Saccharibacillus brassicae: one gene and its partners. The protein of the gene in region 1 interacts with the protein of each later gene in a pairwise test. Links are inferred from orthologs where the notes say so. Each region holds a gene or a part of one and is shown in the gene's direction. Other genes may lie near its edges.

Region 1 (7,794 bases):
ACGCCTTTAATCGAATATTTCTATAGCGAAGAACAGGAGAAGTACGTCGTACGCCGAATCCCCCAGAGAGGACGGCCGAACGTTCCCTGCCCGTAGAGGCAGAGGACGCGGGCTGGGAACCGTCCGGAATCGGCAGACCGAAATGCGCCTGGGAGCTGCGGATTCGAAGCCCGTCTTTTTGCGAAGACGCGGTCTAGAGTCCGCCGGCCGGTCCCCGTTACGGGCTTTGAACGAGATGGACGCCGGTCGACGGCCGTCCAAGCAGAGTGGAACCGCGGTCTAACGCCTCTGCAGCATAATGCTGCCGGGGCGTTTTTATTTTGGGCAATGGAAGCGAGGAAGCGTAATGTTCAAATCGGTCAAGTCCGATATCCGTGCGGTATTCGACAACGATCCGGCGGCGAGAAGCATGTTTGAAGTCGTGTTCACCTACTCGGGCCTGCATGCGATTTGGGCGCACCGGGTAGCGCATAAGCTGTACAAGTGGCGGCGGTTCACGCTGGCGAGATTCGTGTCGCAGGGCAGCCGCTTTTTTACCGGAATCGAGATACATCCGGGCGCGACGATCGGACGCCGCCTGTTTATCGACCACGGCATGGGCGTCGTGATCGGCGAGACGTGCGAGATCGGCGACGACGTGGTCATCTATCAGGGCGTCACGCTCGGAGGCACGGGTAAAGAAAAAGGAAAGCGGCATCCGACGATCGGCAACAACGTCGTGGTCGGATCGGGCGCGAAAGTGCTCGGTTCCATCACGATCGGCGACCAGAGCAATATCGGTTCGAATTCCGTCGTCCTCAAGGAAGTGCCGCCGAACAGTACGGTCGTGGGCATTCCGGGGCAGATCGTCCGGCAGCACGGGCGCAAGGTCGACCGGCTGAACCACCAGATGCCGGACCCTTCGCACGACGCGATCTGCGAGCTTCGGCGCCAGATCGGGGAGCTGCAGCAGGAACTGGAACAGGTGCGGCGCGGCGGGTACGAAGAACGTCCGCGCGCGGCAGGCGGAGACAATCGGGAATAAGCAGCGAGAACGAGAGAGGAACGTGAATGGAATGACCCTGCAAATTTACAATACGATGACGAGAGAAAAAGAAAAGTTCGTGCCGGTGGAGCCGGATAAAGTGAACATGTACGTGTGCGGTCCGACCGTATACGACTATATCCATATCGGCAACGCGCGCCCCGTCATCTTTTTCGACGTGGTACGCGCTTATTTGGAAGATCGGGGCTATGCGGTCAATTACGTGGTCAACTTCACCGACGTGGACGACAAACTGATCCGCAAAGCGGAAGCGATGGACACGACCGTGCAGGAAGTGGCGGAGAAATTTATCGCGGCGTATTACGAAGACCTTGAAGGACTCGGCGTGGAAAAAGCGACCCTGAACCCCCGCGTGACGGAAAACATGGACGACATCGTCGCTTTTATCGGCGAACTGGTGGAGACCGGCCATGCTTATCCGAGCGGCGGCGACGTGTATTTCCGGACGTCCAGCTTCGAGGAATACGGCAAGCTGTCGCGCCAGAACCTCGACCAGCTGCAGTTCGGCATCCGGATCGAAGTCGACGCGCGCAAAGAAAACCAGGAAGACTTCGTGCTCTGGAAAGGCGTAAAGCCGGGCGAGATTTTCTGGGAAAGCCCGTGGGGACCGGGACGTCCGGGCTGGCATATCGAATGCTCGGCGATGGCCCGTCGTTATCTGGGCGATACGCTCGATATTCACGGCGGCGGACAGGATCTCCAGTTCCCGCACCACGAATGCGAGATCGCCCAATCCGAATGCCTGACCGGCCACCCGCTGTCCAATTACTGGATGCATAACGGCTACGTCAATATCGACAACGAGAAAATGTCCAAGTCGCTCGGCAACGGCATCACGGTGCAGGATCTGCGCGGCCGTTACAAAAAAGAAGCGCTGCGCTATTTCGTCCTCTCGACGCATTACCGCAACCCGCTCAACTTCAGCCAGGACAATATGCAGCAGGCGCTCAACAGCGTGGAGCGGATCGAGAACGCCGTCGCCGGCGTACATCACCGCCTCGGAGCGGCCACGGACGCTTCCGGAGGTGTCACGCCGACGCTGCGCGTCAAGCTGGACGCCGTGCTGAACGATTTTTACGCCAAAATGGACGACGATTTCAACACGCCGGATGCGGTGACCGCCCTGTTCGAATGGGTGAACGAAGCCAACCTCGTGCTGCGCGGCGAAGTGGCGCGCAAGGCCGACCTGGACGCGCTGCTTGAAGCATTCGCCAAGATGAACGCCGTGCTGCGCGTGGCGGCCGAACCGGGCGCCGAACTGCTGGACGAAGAGGTCGAAGCGCTGATCGCCGAACGCGTCGAAGCCCGCAAGACCAAAAACTGGAGCCGTTCCGACGAAATCCGCGACCTGCTGGCCGAACGCGGCATCGCGCTGGAAGACACGCCGCAGGGCATGAGATGGCGGAGAAAATAAGATGACCGGACACGACAGACAAGACGGAGCGGAGACGGGCGGGCCGGAACGGGAACTGCCGGAACAAGCGGCCCGTGCGGAGGAGCGGACGGACCTGCTGTTCGGCTTCCCGCCGTCCAAAGCGCCGGGACTGCTGCCGCCGATCGTGCTGGCCTATATCGGCGACGCGGTGTTCGAGGTCGCGATCCGGCAGTATCTGATCGGGCACACGAACCTGCGTCCGCACCACCTGCACCGCGAAGCGACGAAATGGGTCTCGGCCGGCGCGCAGGCCCGGATGCTGTTTCGCATCGAAGGGGAATTGACGGAAGAAGAAGCGGATATCGTCCGCCGCGGCCGCAACGCCAAGTCGGGCTCCATTCCGAAAAATGCCGACGCGCTCGACTACCGGCATGCGACGGCGCTGGAAAGCCTGGCCGGGTATTTGTATTACCGCGGTCAGGCCGGCCGATTGGAACAACTGATCCGCCTGGGGCTTGCGCCGGAGATCGAATCGGCGTCCGGCGGAGAGGCGGGCGGGTCCGAAGCGCCGGGAATGCCGGAATCGACAGAACCGCCCGAAGAGACATGAGACATCATCTTACAGAGCGGCGGCCGAACGCCGCCGGCGGAAGGGGAACGACAGCATGGAAGAAGAATTGATTGCCGGCAAGCACTCGGTCGCCGAGGCGCTCAGAGCCGGACGCAGCATCAACAAGATCTGGATCGCGGAGGGCACGCAGCAGAAGCAGATGCAGCCGATCCTGACGGAAGCGAAAAGCCGCGGCGTCGTCGTGCAGACCGCCGACAAGCGCAAGCTGGACACGCTCGTGCCGGGCATCCAGCACCAGGGCGTCGTCGCGCAGGCCGCGCCGTATATCTACGCGGAAGTGGAAGACCTGCTCGCCGCCGCGGCGGCCAAGGACGAAGATCCGTTCCTGCTCATTCTGGACGAGATCGAAGATCCGCATAATCTCGGTTCGATCCTGCGTACGGCCGACTGCACGGGCGTGCACGGCGTCATCATTCCGAAGCGCCGGTCGGCCCAGGTCAACGTCACGGTGTCCAAGACGAGTGCCGGCGCGGCGGAATACGTGCCGGTCGCGCGGGTGACGAACCTCGTGCAGACGATCGAGAAGCTCAAGGAGTCGGGCGTCTGGATCGCGGGTACCGACGTCCGGGCCGAAGGAGAGATCTACGACACGGATATTTTCAAAGGACCGCTCGCGATCGTGATCGGCAACGAAGGCGAAGGCATGGGCCGTCTCATTCGGGAGAAATGCGACGTGCTGATCAAGCTGCCGATGCAGGGCCGAATCAATTCGCTGAACGCTTCCGTTGCCGCAGGCGTCGTCATGTACGAAGTGCTGCGCCAGCGCGGCAGCAGAAAGTAGCGTGTAACGATGGCCGATTTGCGGGATGTGCTTCTGGTGGACGGCTACAACATGATCGGAGCCTGGCCCGACCTGGCTTCGCTGTCGCAAATCGACATGAATGAGGCGCGCGACCGCCTGCTCGAACGCTTGGCCGATTATCAGGCTTTCACGGGGCGGCGCGTCATCGCCGTGTTCGACGCTTACCGGGTACCGGGCAAAGGCCGGACGTTCGAGCAGGGACGGGTCGAAGTGTATTTTACCCGGGAAAAGGAAACCGCGGACGAAGCGGTGGAACGCTTTGCCGGGCAGTTTCGCAGAAAGCGGCGCGACGTGTACGTGGCTACGAGCGACTTCGTGGAGCAGAGCGTCGCGTTCGCGCAGGGCGCGCTGCGGATGCCGGCGCTCGAACTGCTCAGCGAAGTGGAGCAGAGCGAGCGCGAGATCAGCAAGCGGATCGCCGAACAGGCGCGGAGCGAAAGCCGCAATACGATTGACGGCAAACTGACGCCCGAGCAGCTGCGGCTGTTCGAACGCTGGCGCCGCGAATAGAAATCGCGGCACGGCGCGGAAGGAAGCGTTTTTTTGCAAGCGGTGACGCAAAAAGGAATTTTCCGGTATCCGCGCCCACTTTTAGGTGCCGCGCGGTTGACGTTGGAAGGTGACATAATATATACTGAGGCTAACTTTTACGACAGGCTCGAAACTTGCGCCGCGGCCGGAGGGATTGCTGGTGAGTGTAGATCTCAAAGACGTCATAGTTTCACCTTACGATTTCCAATGCGACGAAGAAGTCGTGGAGGCGTTTCGTGCCGGAGATAGCGAGGCACTGGAATATCTGATTAACAAGTACCGTAATTTCGTGCGCGCAAAAGCCCGGTCTTATTTCCTGATCGGAGCCGACCGCGAAGACATTATCCAGGAAGGCATGATCGGCCTGTACAAAGCGGTTCGCGATTTTCGCGGCGACAGGCTGGCTTCTTTCAAGGCGTTCGCCGAGATTTGCATTACGCGGCAGATCATTACGGCGATCAAGACGGCGACCCGGCAGAAGCATATTCCGCTGAATTCGTACGTGTCGCTGGACAAGCCGATTTACGAAGAAGACTCGGACCGGACGCTGCTCGACGTCATCTGCGTATCCCAGGTGTGCGATCCGGAAGAACTGATCATCAATCGGGAAGACTTCAATGGACTGGAACACAAGATGGCCGAGATTTTGAGCGAGCTCGAACGGCAGGTGCTTATGCTGTACCTGGACGGGCGCTCCTATCAGGAGATCGCCGTCGACCTGCGGAGACACGTGAAGTCGATCGACAACGCGCTGCAGCGGGTCAAGCGCAAGCTGGAACGGTATTTGGAAATTCGGGATCAGGTATAAGGCGTTCGTTTGCGATCTACATAGGCAGCAAGGCGGCCCGGCAGAGGGCGAAAAGGGAAGGCTCCGGGATCGGAGCCTTTTTTTGCGGGGACGAAAAGCATTGTCCTTTCAAGCTTTTTCGTTGACAGTATATACCGGCTATGCTAAAGTGTCTTAGGTAGGCCTAAAATCATGATTTTAGGCTCAATACGAGTTCTTCTTGATTGAAGGATATCTTCGGGAGGTGTACATCTATGCGGGTTATTATCACGTTGGCATGCACGCAGTGCAAGCAGCGCAATTATACAACGATGAAGAACAAACGTAATCACCCTGACCGCATGGAGATGAAGAAGTATTGCAAGTATTGTAACTCGCAAACTCCTCATCGTGAGACCAGATAGTTTGTTGGAGGTGTCGTCGGCGTGAAAAAGAGCTTCAAGTCTATGTTTTCCTTTTTCTCCGAAAGCTGGGCTGAACTTAAAAAGGTTCGCTGGCCCAATCGCAAAGAACTGACCAATTACACGCTTGTTGTTTTGGGCACGATTGTTGTGATGGCTGTATTCTTTTGGGTAATCGACATTGGACTCTCCTATGCGATTGAAGCGATAATTTAAGGAAGGGCCTGTAGGTGGCTTGATATGGAAAAAAGATGGTACGTCGTTCATACCTATTCCGGGTATGAGAACAAAGTCAAAGCCAATTTGGAAAAGCGCGTAGAATCGATGGGCATGGAAGACAAGATTTTCCGGGTTCTTGTTCCGATGGAAGAAGAAATAGTCGACAAAGACGGCAAGAAAAAAACCGTCATGCGTAAAGTCTATCCGGGTTATGTCTTGGTGGAAATGATCCAGACCGATGATTCTTGGTACGTTGTTCGCAACACGCCGGGCGTCACCGGGTTTGTAGGTTCGACGGGTTCCGGTTCCAAGCCGACAGCCCTGCTTCCGGAAGAGGTAGAACAAATTCTGAAGCACATGGGCATGTCCGAGCCGAAACCGAAGATCGAATTCGATCTGAAGGAATCCGTGCGCATCAAAGTGGGGCCTTTTGCGAACTTTGTCGGAACAGTGGAAGAAATTCTGCTGGAGAAGAGCAAGCTCAAGGTACACGTCAACATGTTCGGGCGGGAAACGCCGCTTGAATTGGATTACACGCAAGTCGAGAAGATTTAACTAAGCGCAAGGAGGTGTTTCTCAATGGCAAAGAAAGTCATTAAAATGGTGAAACTTCAAATTCCTGCAGGTAAAGCTAACCCGGCGCCTCCAGTAGGTCCAGCACTGGGTCAAGCAGGTGTGAACATCATGGCATTCTGTAAAGAATTCAATGCTCGCACAGCCGACCAGGCAGGTCTGATCATTCCGGTCGAGATCTCCGTATTTGAAGACCGTTCTTTCACTTTCATCACGAAAACTCCGCCGGCTGCAGTTCTGCTGCGTGTCGCTGCGAAGATCGAGAAGGGTTCGGGCGAACCGAACAAGAAGAAAGTGGCTACCGTTAACCGCGATACCGTTCGTCAAATCGCCGAACAAAAAATGCCTGACCTTAACGCAGCGAGCGTAGAGTCCGCTATGCGTATGGTTGAAGGTACAGCCCGCAGCATGGGCATCACGATCCAAGACTAGTTCTTGAACTATCGTTCCAAAGCCGAGCCCCAAGGCAGTGCGGCATATGTGGGAGGGTAACCCGCTAACACCACAAAGGAGGAATACACAATGGCTAAACACGGTAAAAAATACGTAGAAGCTGCTAAGCTGTTCGACAGCGAAACAGTTTACGAACCAGCCGAAGCTGTAAGTCTCGTAAAAAAGACGGCAACAGCTAAATTCGACGAAACTGTCGAAGCGGCAGTGCGTTTGGGCGTAGACCCACGTAAACAAGACCAAGCCGTTCGCGGCGTCGTTGTCCTGCCACACGGCACAGGCAAAACGCAGCGCGTATTGGTATTTGCAAAAGGCGATAAGGCGAAGGAAGCGGAAGCTGCCGGAGCTGACTTCGTAGGCGATCAGGACATGATCAACAAGATCCAACAAGGTTGGTTCGAGTTCGACGTCTGCGTAGCAACGCCTGACATGATGAGCGAAGTCGGTAAACTGGGTCGTCTGCTCGGCGGTAAAGGCCTCATGCCTAACCCTAAAGCAGGTACAGTTACTTTCGACGTTACCAAGGCTGTGCAAGAAATCAAAGCCGGTAAAATCGAATACCGTCTGGACAAAGCAGGCCAAATCCATGCACCGATCGGCAAAGCGTCGTTCAGTGAGGATCAGTTGAACGAGAACCTGAAAGCACTGATGGAGGCGCTCAACCGCGCTAAACCTGCTGCTGCCAAGGGCGTTTACCTGAGAGGCGTAGCGATGTCCGCAACGATGGGACCGAGCATTCGCGTTAACACAACTTCTTACAAATAAAAAAGTGTTGACTCCGGTCGATATTTTCGATACATTGTAGAAGCTGTTTCATTCCGTTATCCGTAACGGTCTGGTAAATTTGAATATGCTTACCGTAGACAGTAGGTGCTTTCGGGCTTAATTTCCTACCGAGGTGTGTGATAGAATTTCAGCTCTGCTGATTCGTCAAGCCTTCGTACTTCTGCGGAGGCTTTTCTTATTGCATACGCCGCACG
Region 2 (6,156 bases), 2.2 Mb from region 1 along the record:
GGCACGACCGTATTCGTATCGAGCCATCTGCTCAGCGAAATGGAGCTGATGTGCGATACGGTGGCGATCATTCAGGCCGGACGGCTGATCGACGTGCACGGGCTGCACGGCGAGGCGGACGCCGACGCGACGCTCGAAACGATGTTCGATGTCGGCGAACGGATCGAAGAAGCGCTGTCGCTGCTCGGCGGCGGCGAGATCCGCGACAGGCAGCTGGTCGTGCGCACGAACCGGCAGGGCATCGCGGAGATCAATCTTCGCTTCGTACAGGCGGGCATACCGGTCTACGGCATTCGCGCGCTGACCCGTACGCTGGAAGATCAATTCCTGGAGATGACGGGAGGCGGACCGATTGTCTAACTTTTTCAAGCTGGTACATAACGAAAATATTAAAATCCACGCGAGGACGCGGACCTGGATCATGCTCGGCGTCATCGGGCTGGTCGGCCTGCTGATGCCGGTGCTGTTTCGGTACGTCAGCGAAAATATCGGATTGTGGAGTTCGATGAACGCGCTGCTGCAGTTCTGGTTCCTGCCGACGGTGTTCACGATCGCCGTGGCCGCGGATACGGTCGCCGGCGAATTTTCGCGCGGCACGATCAAGCTGCTGCTGATTCGCCCGTGGAGCCGCGTCAAGATTCTGCTGTCCAAATACGTCGCGGTGCTGCTGTTCATGCTTACCTTGTACGCGCTGCTGTTCGGGCTCGGACTCGGGATGTCGGCGCTGCTGTTCGGCACTTCGACCGGCACGACGGACGTGCTGGGCGAACTGATGGGCAGTATATCCGACTACTTCTGGTGGGCGCTGCTGTACCGGATCGTCGACTGCCTGATCTATGTCACGATGGCATTCATGTTCTCGGCCGTGTTCCGCAGCAATTCGCTGTCGGTGGCGCTGACGATCATCCTGCTGTTCATGGGCGGGCTGATCACGCTGCTGATCGATCCGGCCAAATACGAGATCGGCCGCTATCTGCTGTTCGCGAACCTCAATCTGAGTCAGTACATCAGTGCGGAGACCGGCGCTTACGGCGTGTCGTCGCTCGGATTTTCGCTGGCGGTGCTGGCCGTCTATTACGTCGTCTTCCTGGCGTTGACCTTCTGGATTTTCCGCAAAAGGGACGTCGCGGCGTAACCGGCGGCGCTTCGGCGCCTGAACGGGAGCCGGCAGTCCCTCAGGCACTCGGCCCGTTTTCGTTTCCGCTTCGGCGGGGCCGGAAACGGGTTTTGATTTGCCCGGATTCGGGAAGCGGCAGGGTGCCCTCGGCGAAACATTTGCGTTATAATGGAGAGATCAACGAACCGGACCGCTCGCGGGAGCTTCGTGCCGGTGAGGAAATGAAGGTGGAACGAAGCGTGGAGGCATACGAAACATACAGCAGGACATGGATCTCGCGCGGCGAAGCCGATACGGCGCGGTTGGCCGGCTATTTTGCCGCGCTGGCGCAGCCCGGAACGGTCATTGCGCTGGACGGCGATCTGGGAGCGGGCAAAACGAAGTTTTCGCAGGGGTTTGCCGCTGCGCTTGGCGTGCGGGGCATCGTGAACAGTCCGACGTTTACGCTGATCAAGGAGTACGAAGGCCGGCTGCCGCTATACCATATGGACGTCTACCGGATTACGCAAGATGAAGCCGAAGACCTGGGGCTGGACGAATATTTCGAAGGCCGCGGCGTATCGCTCGTGGAATGGGCTTCGATCATTCCTGACCTGCTTCCGGCGGGCCGGCTGAATCTGCATATCGAACATGCGGGCGGAGAAGGCCGCCTCGTGACATGCGAAGGCATCGGCGCGCCGTATGCGGCATGGGTCGAGAACCTGCCGGAACCGGGCGTGCTCGAATAGTCGAACAATTCCGAATGACCGAATAAGCCTGAATAATCGAACAGGGATGGAGATATTGCAGATGGAAAACAATAACGGGGCGCAGGGCCGGGTGTTGGCGCTCGATACGTCGAGCGCTTCCCAGGCCGTTGCGGTACTCGAAGGACAAGACATACGGTTCGAAAGCAGCAGCCTGGCCGAACGCAACCATTCGGTCAATCTGCTGCCGAAGATCGAACGCGCGCTGCGGGAGTCCGGCACGGACAAGCGGGCGCTTGCGGGTATCGCCGTCGGCATCGGACCGGGCTCGTATACGGGCGTGCGGATCGCCGTCACGACGGCGAAGACGCTGGCGTGGGCGCTGAAGCTGCCGGTCGCGGCCGTATCAAGCCTGGAAGCACAGGCTTGCTCCGGACTGGAAGCCGCCGCTCCGCAGGGGCGGAGCTGGATCGTGCCGCTCGTCGATGCGCGGCGCGGCCAGGCGTATACGGCGCTGTTCGAAGCGGCCGGCCCGATCGGCGCGGCGCCAGAAGGGCAAGAGGCGCAGCCGCTGACCCGGCTGGCCGACGACGCCATATTGATGGTGGACGACTGGACGGCGCGGTTGGCCGAACGATGGAATGCGCTGCCGATCGGCGAACGCCCGGAATACGTGCTGTTCACCGGCGAAACGGACAAGCACGGTGAGACGGTGCGCAGCCTGGCCGGGTTGACCGGCCTGGCAGCGGAGCGGGTGCTGCTGCAGGATTGCACGGCCGAAGCCCGCTGGATCGGGCGGATCGGCACGCGCAAGCTGGAGAGCGGCGACACGGTAGACGCGCATGCGCTGCTGCCGAATTACACGCAGGTCACGGAAGCGGAAGCGAATCTGCTGCGCAGCCGACCATAACGCAGGCCGAATGGAACAGAGAAAGGGGACCCGCGCAGCATGCAGCATAGAGAAATCGAATCTTCGTCGTCTTCGAACGAGCCGTCCGTACATTTTCGGACGATGCGGCTCGAAGACATCCCGGACGTGATGGTGATCGAACATGAATCTTTTTCGCTGCCGTGGACGGAACAGGCGTTTCGCAGCGAGATGACGCTCAATCATTTTGCCCGCTACCTGATCATGGAAGTGGACGGCGAAGCGGCCGGTTACGCCGGCATGTGGACGGTTATGGATGAGGCGCATATTACGAATATCGCGGTGCGCACGGCGTACCGCGGACGCAAGTTGGGCGAGCGGCTGCTGGACGAACTGCTCGGCATGGCCGAGTCGCTCGGTCTGGAGCGGGCGACGCTCGAAGTGCGGGTCAGCAACGACGTGGCCCGCAAACTGTACGTCAAAACGGGGTTCCGCGAAGTCGGAATCCGCAAAGGGTATTATTCCGACAACAACGAAGACGCCGTCATCATGTGGATCGGCCTGCAGGGGCGCTCCGGCGCGGCAGGGCATACGGAAGGAAGCGTGTAACAGGCATGGATAACGTAGCAGAACAGCAAACAGGGCGGGCAGGCACGTACATTCTCGCGGTCGAGACAAGCTGCGACGAGACGTCGGTCGCCATCGTCAGGGACGGCCGCGACGTGCTGGTCAATCTCGTGGCCAGCCAGATCGAGACGCACAAAGCGTTCGGCGGCGTCGTGCCCGAAGTGGCTTCGCGCCAGCATGTGGAATGCATCACGCGGCTGATGGAGCAGGCGATCGCGGAGTCCGGGCTTGAGCCGGACGAATTGTCGGCGATCGCCGTTACGGAAGGGCCGGGACTCGTCGGCGCGCTGCTCGTCGGCATCATGGCGGCCAAAGCGCTGGCGTTCGCGCTGGACAAGCCGCTGATCGGCACGCACCATATCGCGGGGCATATCTATGCCAACCGGTTGACGGACGAGATTCAATATCCGGCGATCGCGTTGGTCGTCTCGGGCGGGCATACCGAGATCGTCCGCATGGAGAGCGAAGGCCGGTTCGAAGTGGTCGGGCAGACGCGCGACGACGCGGTGGGCGAAGCGTACGACAAAGTCGCGCGTTCGCTCGGATTTCCGTATCCGGGCGGACCGCACGTCGACCGGGCGGCGCAGGCTTCGGACACGGCAGCCGCGCTGCCGCGCGTCTGGCTGGAAGAAGGCTCGTACGATTTCAGCCTCAGCGGATTGAAGTCCGCCGTGCTGAACCTGGTCAACCAGAGCCGGATGAAAGGCGAGGAGATCGATCAAGGCGCAATCGCGCGCGGGTTCCAGGAATCCGTCGTCGAAGTGCTCGTCGCCAAAGCGGTGCGCGCCGCGCACCAATTCGGCGCGAAGCAGCTGCTGCTGTGCGGCGGCGTTGCCGCGAACGGCGGCCTGCGCCGCGAGCTGACGGCGCGCTGCGAGGCGGAAGGGATTCCGCTCGCGATTCCGCCGATGCGATACTGCACCGACAACGCCGCGATGATCGGAGCCGCCGCTTACGTGAAGTGGACCCGCGGCGAACTGAGCGATTTGTTCATCAAAGGCGAACCCGGCATGTCACTGGAACAATGGTCGGTCACGGAGTAATCCGTTTGCCGGCCGCCACGAAGCGGAGGCTTGCCCGCTTCGCCTCCCAATCAAGGTCTCTTCCCCGGCGGAAGAGGCCTTTTTGTGTAAACGGTCATCGTCATTCGCAAGTGTGCCGTATCCGCCGTTAACACAGGCTTTACTCCCCGTTGTCAATCCCTGCATAAACTTATCCACATATCCCCTTCCGTTTGTGGGTAAGTGCTGCAATCCCGCGCCAAATGCCTGCTTCGATTTTTATGCAAAAGGGGATATGTTTTTCAAAACGGAAGGTCGTAATCTGTGGATAATGTGGACGAAAAAGTGGATAAAATTGGTTTGGAGCGAAAATAGGCGGTATAAAAGCAAAAAACCGACCCTGAGGGCCGGTTCAATTCGTAATTCATACCTGTTTCTGTGGATAACACGGTGGATAACAGGGATAAGCGAAAAATCGTATTGACAAAAAAATTATTCCGCCGCGAGCGTTTCCCATTCTTCGTAAGCGGCAGCGAGCTGCGTTTTGTGGGTATCGATCTGCGTCTGACGTTCTTGAATAGCCATGTAATCTTCGTAAATTTCTGGAAGTGTCAACTCCAGTTCAAGGGCGGCTACGGCGCTCTCCAGTTCCGCGATCAGCGTCTCCAGCTGTTCCATGCGGCGCTGCCGGGCACGTTCTTCGCGCTTGGCCTGCTTGCTCTCCTCGAACACGGCCTGCGTGTTTTTGGACTCGTCGGCTTCGCTGGCCTGGGCGGCCGCGGACTTGCTTTTCCCGCCGAACAGCGCCGCTTCCTGGGCAATCTCTTCGAGCTCCTGCTTTTTGTCGACATAGTCGTCGTAGTTGCCGAGGTAGCTGGTCACGCCGTTTGCGCTCAGTTCGATCACGCGTTCGGCCATCTTATTCAGGAAGTAACGGTCGTGCGAGATGAACAACAGCGTGCCGTCAAAATCGATCAGGGCGGACTCCAGCACTTCTTTGCTGTACAGGTCCAAATGGTTGGTCGGTTCGTCGAGTACGAGCGTGTTCGCTTCGAGCAGCATCAGCTTGGCCAGCGAGACGCGCGCTTTTTCCCCGCCGCTGAGCGCCGAGATACGCTTGAGCACGTCTTCGCCGCTGAACAGGAAACTGCCGAGCACGGTGCGAATCCGCGCTTCTTCCATATGCGGATACGTGCCCCACAGTTCTTCGAGCACCGTATTTTGCGGATTGAGCGTGTCCTGCTCCTGGTCGTAGTAGCCGATCTGGACTTTGGCGCCCCACGTAATCCGGCCTTCGTCCGGCTTGAGCCGGCCGATCAGCGCTTTGAGCAGGGTCGACTTGCCGACGCCGTTCGGCCCGATCAGCGCGACCGTCTCGCCGCGGCTGAGCGCGAACGACGTCTGCCGGAACAGCTTGTCGCCGTCGTCATAGGACGCGGACAAGCCGTCCACGTGCAGCACGTCCTTGCCGGACGAATATGCCGATTGGAACGAGAAGTTGGCGCGTTTGAGATCGCCGGCCGGCCGGTCGAGCCGATCCATTTTTTCCAGCGCTTTGCGCCGGCTCTGGGCCCGCTTCGTCGTGGAAGCGCGGACGATGTTTTGCTGAATGAAAGTTTCCATCTTCGCGATCTCGCCCTGCTGCTTCTCGAACTGCTTGAGGTCCGCTTCGTACTCGGCCGCTTTGAGCTCGGTATACCGGCTGTAGTTGCCCGTATAGCGGCGCGCCCGGTGGCGTTCGATCTCCACGATCGCCGTGACCGTCTTGTCGAGGAAATAGCGGTCGTGGGATACGATCAGCAGGCCGCCGTCGTACCCGCGCAAATAATCTTCGAGCCAGGTGAGCGTCTCGATGTC
Region 3 (6,254 bases), 1.4 Mb from region 1 along the record:
TTCGTTCGACGGAAGGGTCTTCAAATCTTCGGCCGCCCGGCGGCCGCACGAAAGGACGGAATATACAGTGGAATTGATGAAAGTATTGGTACTTGGAGCGGAGGGCCAGATGGGCCGCCGCCTCGTTACGGAAGCGCTCTACCGCAAATGCGAGGTCATCGTGCTGATGCGCGAACCGGCCCTGCTGGGCCAGGAACATGCGGCGCTTGAAGTACGCGCAGGAGATCTGCTCGCTCCCGGCGCGATCGCTTCGGCGGCCGCGGGCTGCGACGCGATCCTGAGCGCGTTCGGTTCGGAGCCGGGCGAAGCGCCCCTGCTGCCCGAAGCGATGCGCTTGACGATCGAAGGAGCACAGGCCGCAGGCGTTGACCGGCTGATCGTCGTCGGCGGATCGGGCACGCTGCTGACCGCGCCGGGCGTCCGGCTGATGGACGGTCCGGACTATCCGGAAGAGCTGCTTCCGCTGGCGCAGGCCCATGCCGACGCGTACGAAGTGTTGGCGCAGAGCGAGCTGGAATGGACGTACGCGAGCCCGGCCGCCTGGATCGAACCGGGACGCCGGACCGGCAATTTCCGTGTCGGCATGTCGCTGCTCGTGACCGACGACGAAGGACACAGCCGGATCAGCGTGGAAGATTTTGCCGCGGCCGTCATCGACGAACTCGACGATCCGAACTTTATCCGTGCGCGCTTCACGGTCGCTTACTGAACCGAACGCGGATCGAGCTTTCGCGGGCGCAGCCCGCATCTTCGGGACGTAAGTCTTTTTATGATGAAAAAGAACCCGGAATCGCCGCTCCACCGAGCGTCTCCGAATCACCGCAATCGTAACCGCGAAAGGGGAACAGGCTGACCATGCTAATCGTAACCTCGCAGCAGATGAAGGCGATCGACCGCTACACGATCGACGAATTGGGCATTCCGTCGATGGCGCTGATGGAATCCGCGGGCCGCGCGGTGGCCGAAGAAGTGCTTCAATGGTGCCGGGACAGCCGCACGCCAGCCGGACCCGGCACGGTGAACGCCACGGGCGCCGGTACCCGTCCGGACGGTTCGCCCAAGCGCGGAGTAACCTCGACGAGTCCCGTGTACGAGGACGCTTTGATCGCTCCGTTCGACGGGTCGGAGCGTGAACACTGGCTCGTCCTGACAGGCAAAGGCAATAACGGAGGCGACGGACTGGCCGCCGCGCGTTACCTGCAGGATGCCGGCGTCCGCGTCTCGATCCTGTGCGCCGAGAGCCCGGAGCGCTTCTCCGCAGAAGCGGCGGCCCAGTTCGCCGCGGCCCGGCGCTCCGGCATTGCCGCCGTCGAGACGCCGGATGATCCCGCCGAATTCGACTTCCGCCCGTATACGGGCCTTGTCGATGCGCTGCTCGGCGTCGGCGCGAGCGGAGAGCCGCGCGAACCTTACGCTTCGCTGATCCGGGCCGCGAACGACAGCGGCCTGCCGATCGTCGCGGCCGACGTGCCGAGCGGCCTGAACGCCGATACGGGACAGACCGCGGAGGCTTGTATCCGCGCTGTGCGCACAGTCTGCATCGCCTTCTTGAAGGCGGGGCTGGCGCAGTATCCCGGCGCCGCAGCCGCCGGCGAAGTCCGCGTGCGCGCGGTCGGCATTCCGCGGCTGGCCGCCGGGCGGATCGAACAACCGCCGAACGCGCATCTGATTACCGAGCGTTCGCTGCGCGAAACGCTTGGCGTCGACACGTCCAGGCGGCGTGCCGAAGACAGCCACAAAGGCACCTACGGCCATGTGCTCGTCGTCGGCGGAAGCCGCCTGATGAGCGGCGCGGGCTTCATGGCTTCCCGCGCCGCGCTGCGGATCGGCAGCGGCCTGGTCACGTGGGCGCTGCCGCAGGCGCTGCTGCCGGACATCGTCGGCCACGTGCCGGAGCTGATGGTCGCCGAAGCTTCGGCCGGGGACGGCTGGAACCGGGCTTCCGCCGGCACGATCCTGAAGCTGGCCGAGCGGATGGACGCGCTGGCGATCGGTCCCGGACTTGGCCGTTTCGACGGCGACGTCGACTGGCTCAAAGAGCTGTGGACCGGCTCCGACGTGCCGCTCGTGCTCGACGCGGACGGGCTGAACATTTTGGCCGACGCCGGAGACGCTGTCCACGGCTGGGGCCGCCGCGACAATGTCGTGCTGACGCCGCATCCGGGCGAGATGGGCCGCCTGCTCGGCGTGCCGACCGCCGAACTTCAGCGGGACCGGATCGGCGCGGCCAGCCGGTACGCCGTCGATCGCGGCGTCACGCTCGTCCTCAAAGGCGCCCGCACCCTCGTCGCCGCGCCGGACGGCGCCGTGTTCGTCAATACGACCGGGCATCCGGGCATGTCGACCGGAGGCACCGGGGACGTGCTGACCGGCGCGATCTCCGGCCTGATCGCCCAAGGCTTGTCCCCGCTGCAGGCCGCGTCGTTCGGCGTCTACCTGCACGGCCGCGCCGGCGAACGCGCCGCCGAGCGACGCGAGCATCCCGCGTCGCTGCTCGCCGGCGACGTGATCGAAGCGCTGTAGGGACGCGAGCCTCTTGCGTTCGGTGCGCCCGCACCCCAGCCATTCCCTATCCAAATAGCGATTGAGGCACGCCAGCGCCAGCGCGCCTGTTTTAACGGAACGGGAAGACGCTTGGCGGCGGATTTGGGTCTTCTGGAATGTTCAACGGGCACAGGCGCCGCTTAACGACGGATCGCCCTGTTTTTCCGGCCCAATCCCCGTCTTTACGCCGGTTAAGCGTCGGTACGATCCTTTATCAGGCGAATGTGCGCCAAAAAAGAGGCTCTAACGGATATACAATCCGTTAGAGCCTCTTTGCTTTTCGCGGCGGCGTCTTATCGCCCGTTCATCTTAGAAGAAGCGCCTGATCGAATGCCCCGCAAAGTGCAGCGCAGCCGTTTTAATTGCGTAGGAACACTTATTTTGCCCAAAAATCCGTCCGGAAAATAAATAACTGCGCAGATCCACTTATTTTGCGAAAAAAAGACATTTTCGATCTCCGTGCGAAGAAATAGCTGTTCTCACGCAGCTATTCCGCCCCGCACGGGCAAGCAGAGGCCATTTAAGTGTCCTCAGGACGTTATTTCATGGATGAGCGGACAGGCGGATGATGAGGGCTCCGTATGGCTTTTGGCCGATACGCCCGCCACGCAATTCGCAGACCTGCAGGGCGTCGGGATGCAAGGGATCAGGCGACGGTAAGAGCGAAATGTAGGCCACGGGCGTATCCACACCAACACTCCAAGTCTGATTCCGCTGTAGGCATCCCCAACCTAAGAATCCCTGCACGAATCCCTATTGAGCCTACCCCGATCCCGCATCTCCGCTCCCACGAATCCATCCCACGAATCCATCCCACGAATCTATCCCGCGAATCTCTACACCAATCCCAATCCCGCCTCCGCACTCAACCGCACTTCTCCCGCCTTCACCCGCAGACCCCGGCACTCACACCCGGAAAGTCGATACCGACATATGCAGTTGGTCCGCGAGCTGGGCGAGCGCATGGGAAGACGTGGCGGTTTGCTCGCTGGCCGCGGCCGACTCTTCGCTGGCGATCGTGATGCCGGTGAGCGTCTGCATGACTTCGTTCGTCTGGGCAGCCTGTTCTTCGCTGGCCGCGGCGATGCCGTTGACTTTGAGCGAAGTATTGCCGACCCGGTCGATGATCTCGTTAAACGCGCGGCCCGAATCGTTCGCATGCTGGAGATTCGTGTTGACGGCCGTGACGCTGCGTTCGATATTGAGCTGCATGGAGCGGATAATGGACGTAATCTCTTTGGTCGCGTCGCCGCTGCGTTCCGCCAGACGGCGCACTTCGTCCGCAACCACGGCAAAGCCGAGGCCCGACTCGCCGGCCCGGGCCGCTTCGATCGCGGCGTTCAGGGCGAGCAGGTTCGTCTGGGCGGAAATATCGTCGATCACGCCGATAATATCGCCGATTTTCGTGGAATGTTCTTCAAGTTTGCCGACCTGCTGCGTGACGTCTTCCATACTTTGCAGGGCAAGCTGCAGCGTTTCGCCGCCGGAATGGGCCATTTCCACCGTCGCGTTCGACAGTTCCGCCGCACCTTCCGCGCCTTTGGCCACGTCGTCGATCGCCGTTGCCATGTCTTTGAACAGTTCGTTAATCGAGCGGGCGGATTGCAGCTGCACGGACGTGCCGCCGGCGATCTGCTGCGTGCTGGCCGAGATTTGCTGCGACGAAGCGGCTACGCTTTGCGCGGAATCCTGAATGCCGCCGATCAGGCTGGACAGCGTGTCGACCATTTTATTGACGGATTGGGACAGTTCGCCGACTTCGTCTTTGGCCGCGTACTCGTATTTCTCCCGCAGGTCGCCGTCGGCGATTTTGCGCAGGACGCCGCCGATCCGCTTGATCGGGCTGCTGATCATGGCCGTCACGAGCAGGACGAGCAGGACGCCGAAGACGAGCGCGGCGGCGATAACGATCATCGTCCACAGCGAAGCTTTCGAGACGTCGCCCTGGGAAGAAGTATCGGTCGCGGTCGCCTGCTGTTCGTTGATTTTGCCGAGCTTTTCGATCGATTCGTACAGCTTTTGGCTGGTCGGTCCGACCTCATCGGTGACGTATTTTTGGAAAACGGCATTGGTCGAAGTCTCGGCCAATTTGACCGCGTTGGCGTACAGTTCCTGATATTCGGCCCACTGCGCGTCAAATTCGGCGAGCAGCAGCGTTTCTTCCGGGGTAAGCGGGCTGAGGCGATAATCGTTCATGTTGGCCGTTACTTGTTCGCTCAGCGGAGCGATCGTGTCGGCGATTTCTTTCTTCTGGGCCTGAGTGTCGGCGATCGCGATATCCCGGGACGTGACGCGAAGCTTGAGCAGCGACGTTTCGGTATTCGCCAGCTTGCGCAGCGGAATCATGTTGTCGCTGTACAGTTCGTTCAGGTTCGTTTTCATCATATTGATATTGGACAGTCCGTACAGGCCGACGCCGGCGGTCAAGAGGGTCAGGGTCATGACGACAATCATTAACTTGGTAAAAATTTTCCGATTTCTGAACCAACGCATGTCCAATCACTCCGTTTTATCGTATTGGGGCCATCCGGCACGTCTGCTTCTGCTGCCCGGGTTTTTTTCGTTTGACTTGATATATGTATTTGTCGTCAGAGGAGAACTGCTTTTTGAGACCTAAACCATATAAATGTAAAAAAATATATTTTGTGCATATCAGAATCCAGTTGGCGGGCAGGCAAAAAAAGACCGTCGTTCCCGGAAGAACGACGGTCAGTTTCACGCGCTTTACGACTGGTTTTCGACATTTTTCGTCATCGGATCAGGCAGCGCCGGAGCGGGAGCGGCCAGGCATTCGCGGCCGCCCATATACGGGCGAAGCGCCGGCGGCAGGTAGATCGAGCCGTCTGCGCGCTGATGGTTTTCCAGCAGCGGAATAAGCAGGCGGGGGACGGCGGCGGCCGTGTTGTTCAGCGTATGGCAGTAACGAAGTTTGCCGTCTTCGCCCCGGTAGCGCAGCCCGGCTCGCCGGGCCTGGAAGTCGCCGACGTTCGACGCCGAATGCGTCTCGCCGTAAGCGCCGCGGCTCGGCATCCACGTCTCGATATCGTACTGCTTGTAATTTTTCTGCGACATGTCCCCGATGCAGACGGCGACTTTGCGGTACGGCAGTTCAAGCAGGCGCAGCAGGTCTTCCGCATTGCGCGTAATGTCCTGCAGCAGGCGCTCCGCTTCGGCTTCTTCGCCGCGGCAGATGACGATTTGCTCGACTTTGGCGAATTGATGCACGCGGTACAAGCCGCGGGTATCGCGTCCGGCCGAGCCGACTTCGCTGCGGAAGCAGGTCGAGATGCCGGCCACGCGGATCGGCTGCTCCACGTCGAGAATCTCGTCTGCGAAGTAGGCGATCAGCGGCACTTCCGACGTGCCGACGAGCCAGGCGTCTTGTCCTTCGATCTTGTACGCCTGATCCTGCCCGGTCGGGAAAAATCCGGTGTCCCGCATCGCTTTGGTCCGCACCATCAGCGGAACGTCCATGCCGGTGAAGCCGCGCTCTTCGAGCAGGTCGAGCGCCAGCTGCTGCACCGCACGCTGAAGGCGCAGGCCGTCGCCGGTCAGGAAATAGCTGCGCGTACCGGCGACTTTGACGCCGCGCTCCATGTCGAATAAAGCGTGCAGGTCGCCTAATTCGACATGGTCGCGCGGTTCGAAATCGAAGGCCGGAAGCTCCCCGACGACCGCGATTTCCACGTTATCCGCGTCCGATTTTCCGT

What was found. Proteins that work in one complex are often made in the same cells at the same time.
Region 2: the proteins of rlmB (region 1) and tsaE interact in binary tests that used the Escherichia coli proteins (3 or more experiments, as listed by UniProt). The link is inferred for Saccharibacillus brassicae from one-to-one orthologs.
Region 3: the proteins of rlmB (region 1) and FFV09_RS13455 interact in binary tests that used the Escherichia coli proteins (3 or more experiments, as listed by UniProt). The link is inferred for Saccharibacillus brassicae from one-to-one orthologs.

Annotation. Positions count from the first base shown.
Region 1 is NZ_CP041217.1:1,827,509-1,835,302, reverse strand. Bases 2,184-4,958 are described here. They hold rlmB (23S rRNA (guanosine(2251)-2'-O)-methyltransferase RlmB), read left to right. Parts: upstream 2,184-3,085; coding sequence 3,086-3,832; downstream 3,833-4,958. Other genes in these bases: sigH (RNA polymerase sporulation sigma factor SigH), read left to right, coding at 4,545-4,958; FFV09_RS07790 (NYN domain-containing protein), read left to right, coding at 3,842-4,363; FFV09_RS07800 (Mini-ribonuclease 3), read left to right, coding at 2,461-3,030; cysS (cysteine--tRNA ligase), read left to right, coding at 2,184-2,459. Outside these bases: cysE (serine O-acetyltransferase), read left to right, coding at 347-1,024; more of cysS, read left to right, coding at 1,056-2,183; more of sigH, read left to right, coding at 4,959-5,192; rpmG (50S ribosomal protein L33), read left to right, coding at 5,426-5,575; preprotein translocase subunit SecE, read left to right, coding at 5,597-5,788; transcription termination/antitermination protein NusG, read left to right, coding at 5,813-6,346; rplK (50S ribosomal protein L11), read left to right, coding at 6,371-6,796; rplA (50S ribosomal protein L1), read left to right, coding at 6,887-7,579. UniProt on the Escherichia coli protein: Specifically methylates the ribose of guanosine 2251 in 23S rRNA.
Region 2 is NZ_CP041217.1:4,020,561-4,026,716, forward strand. What follows is about bases 218-3,091. They hold tsaE (tRNA (adenosine(37)-N6)-threonylcarbamoyltransferase complex ATPase subunit type 1 TsaE), read left to right. Parts: upstream 218-1,338; coding sequence 1,339-1,845; downstream 1,846-3,091. Other genes in these bases: FFV09_RS16620 (ABC transporter ATP-binding protein), read left to right, coding at 218-360; FFV09_RS16625 (ABC transporter permease), read left to right, coding at 353-1,135; tsaB (tRNA (adenosine(37)-N6)-threonylcarbamoyltransferase complex dimerization subunit type 1 TsaB), read left to right, coding at 1,907-2,713; rimI (ribosomal protein S18-alanine N-acetyltransferase), read left to right, coding at 2,753-3,091. Outside these bases: more of FFV09_RS16620, read left to right, coding at 1-217; more of rimI, read left to right, coding at 3,092-3,280; tRNA (adenosine(37)-N6)-threonylcarbamoyltransferase complex transferase subunit TsaD, read left to right, coding at 3,286-4,341; FFV09_RS16650 (ABC transporter ATP-binding protein), read right to left, coding at 4,792-6,156. UniProt on the Escherichia coli protein: Required for the formation of a threonylcarbamoyl group on adenosine at position 37 (t(6)A37) in tRNAs that read codons beginning with adenine.
Region 3 is NZ_CP041217.1:3,241,001-3,247,254, forward strand. The notes cover bases 218-3,189. They hold FFV09_RS13455 (NAD(P)H-hydrate dehydratase), read left to right. Parts: upstream 218-855; coding sequence 856-2,523; downstream 2,524-3,189. Other genes in these bases: FFV09_RS13450 (NAD(P)-dependent oxidoreductase), read left to right, coding at 218-709. Outside these bases: more of FFV09_RS13450, read left to right, coding at 77-217; FFV09_RS13460 (methyl-accepting chemotaxis protein), read right to left, coding at 3,451-5,037; serS (serine--tRNA ligase), read right to left, coding at 5,269-6,254. UniProt on the Escherichia coli protein: Bifunctional enzyme that catalyzes the epimerization of the S- and R-forms of NAD(P)HX and the dehydration of the S-form of NAD(P)HX at the expense of ADP, which is converted to AMP.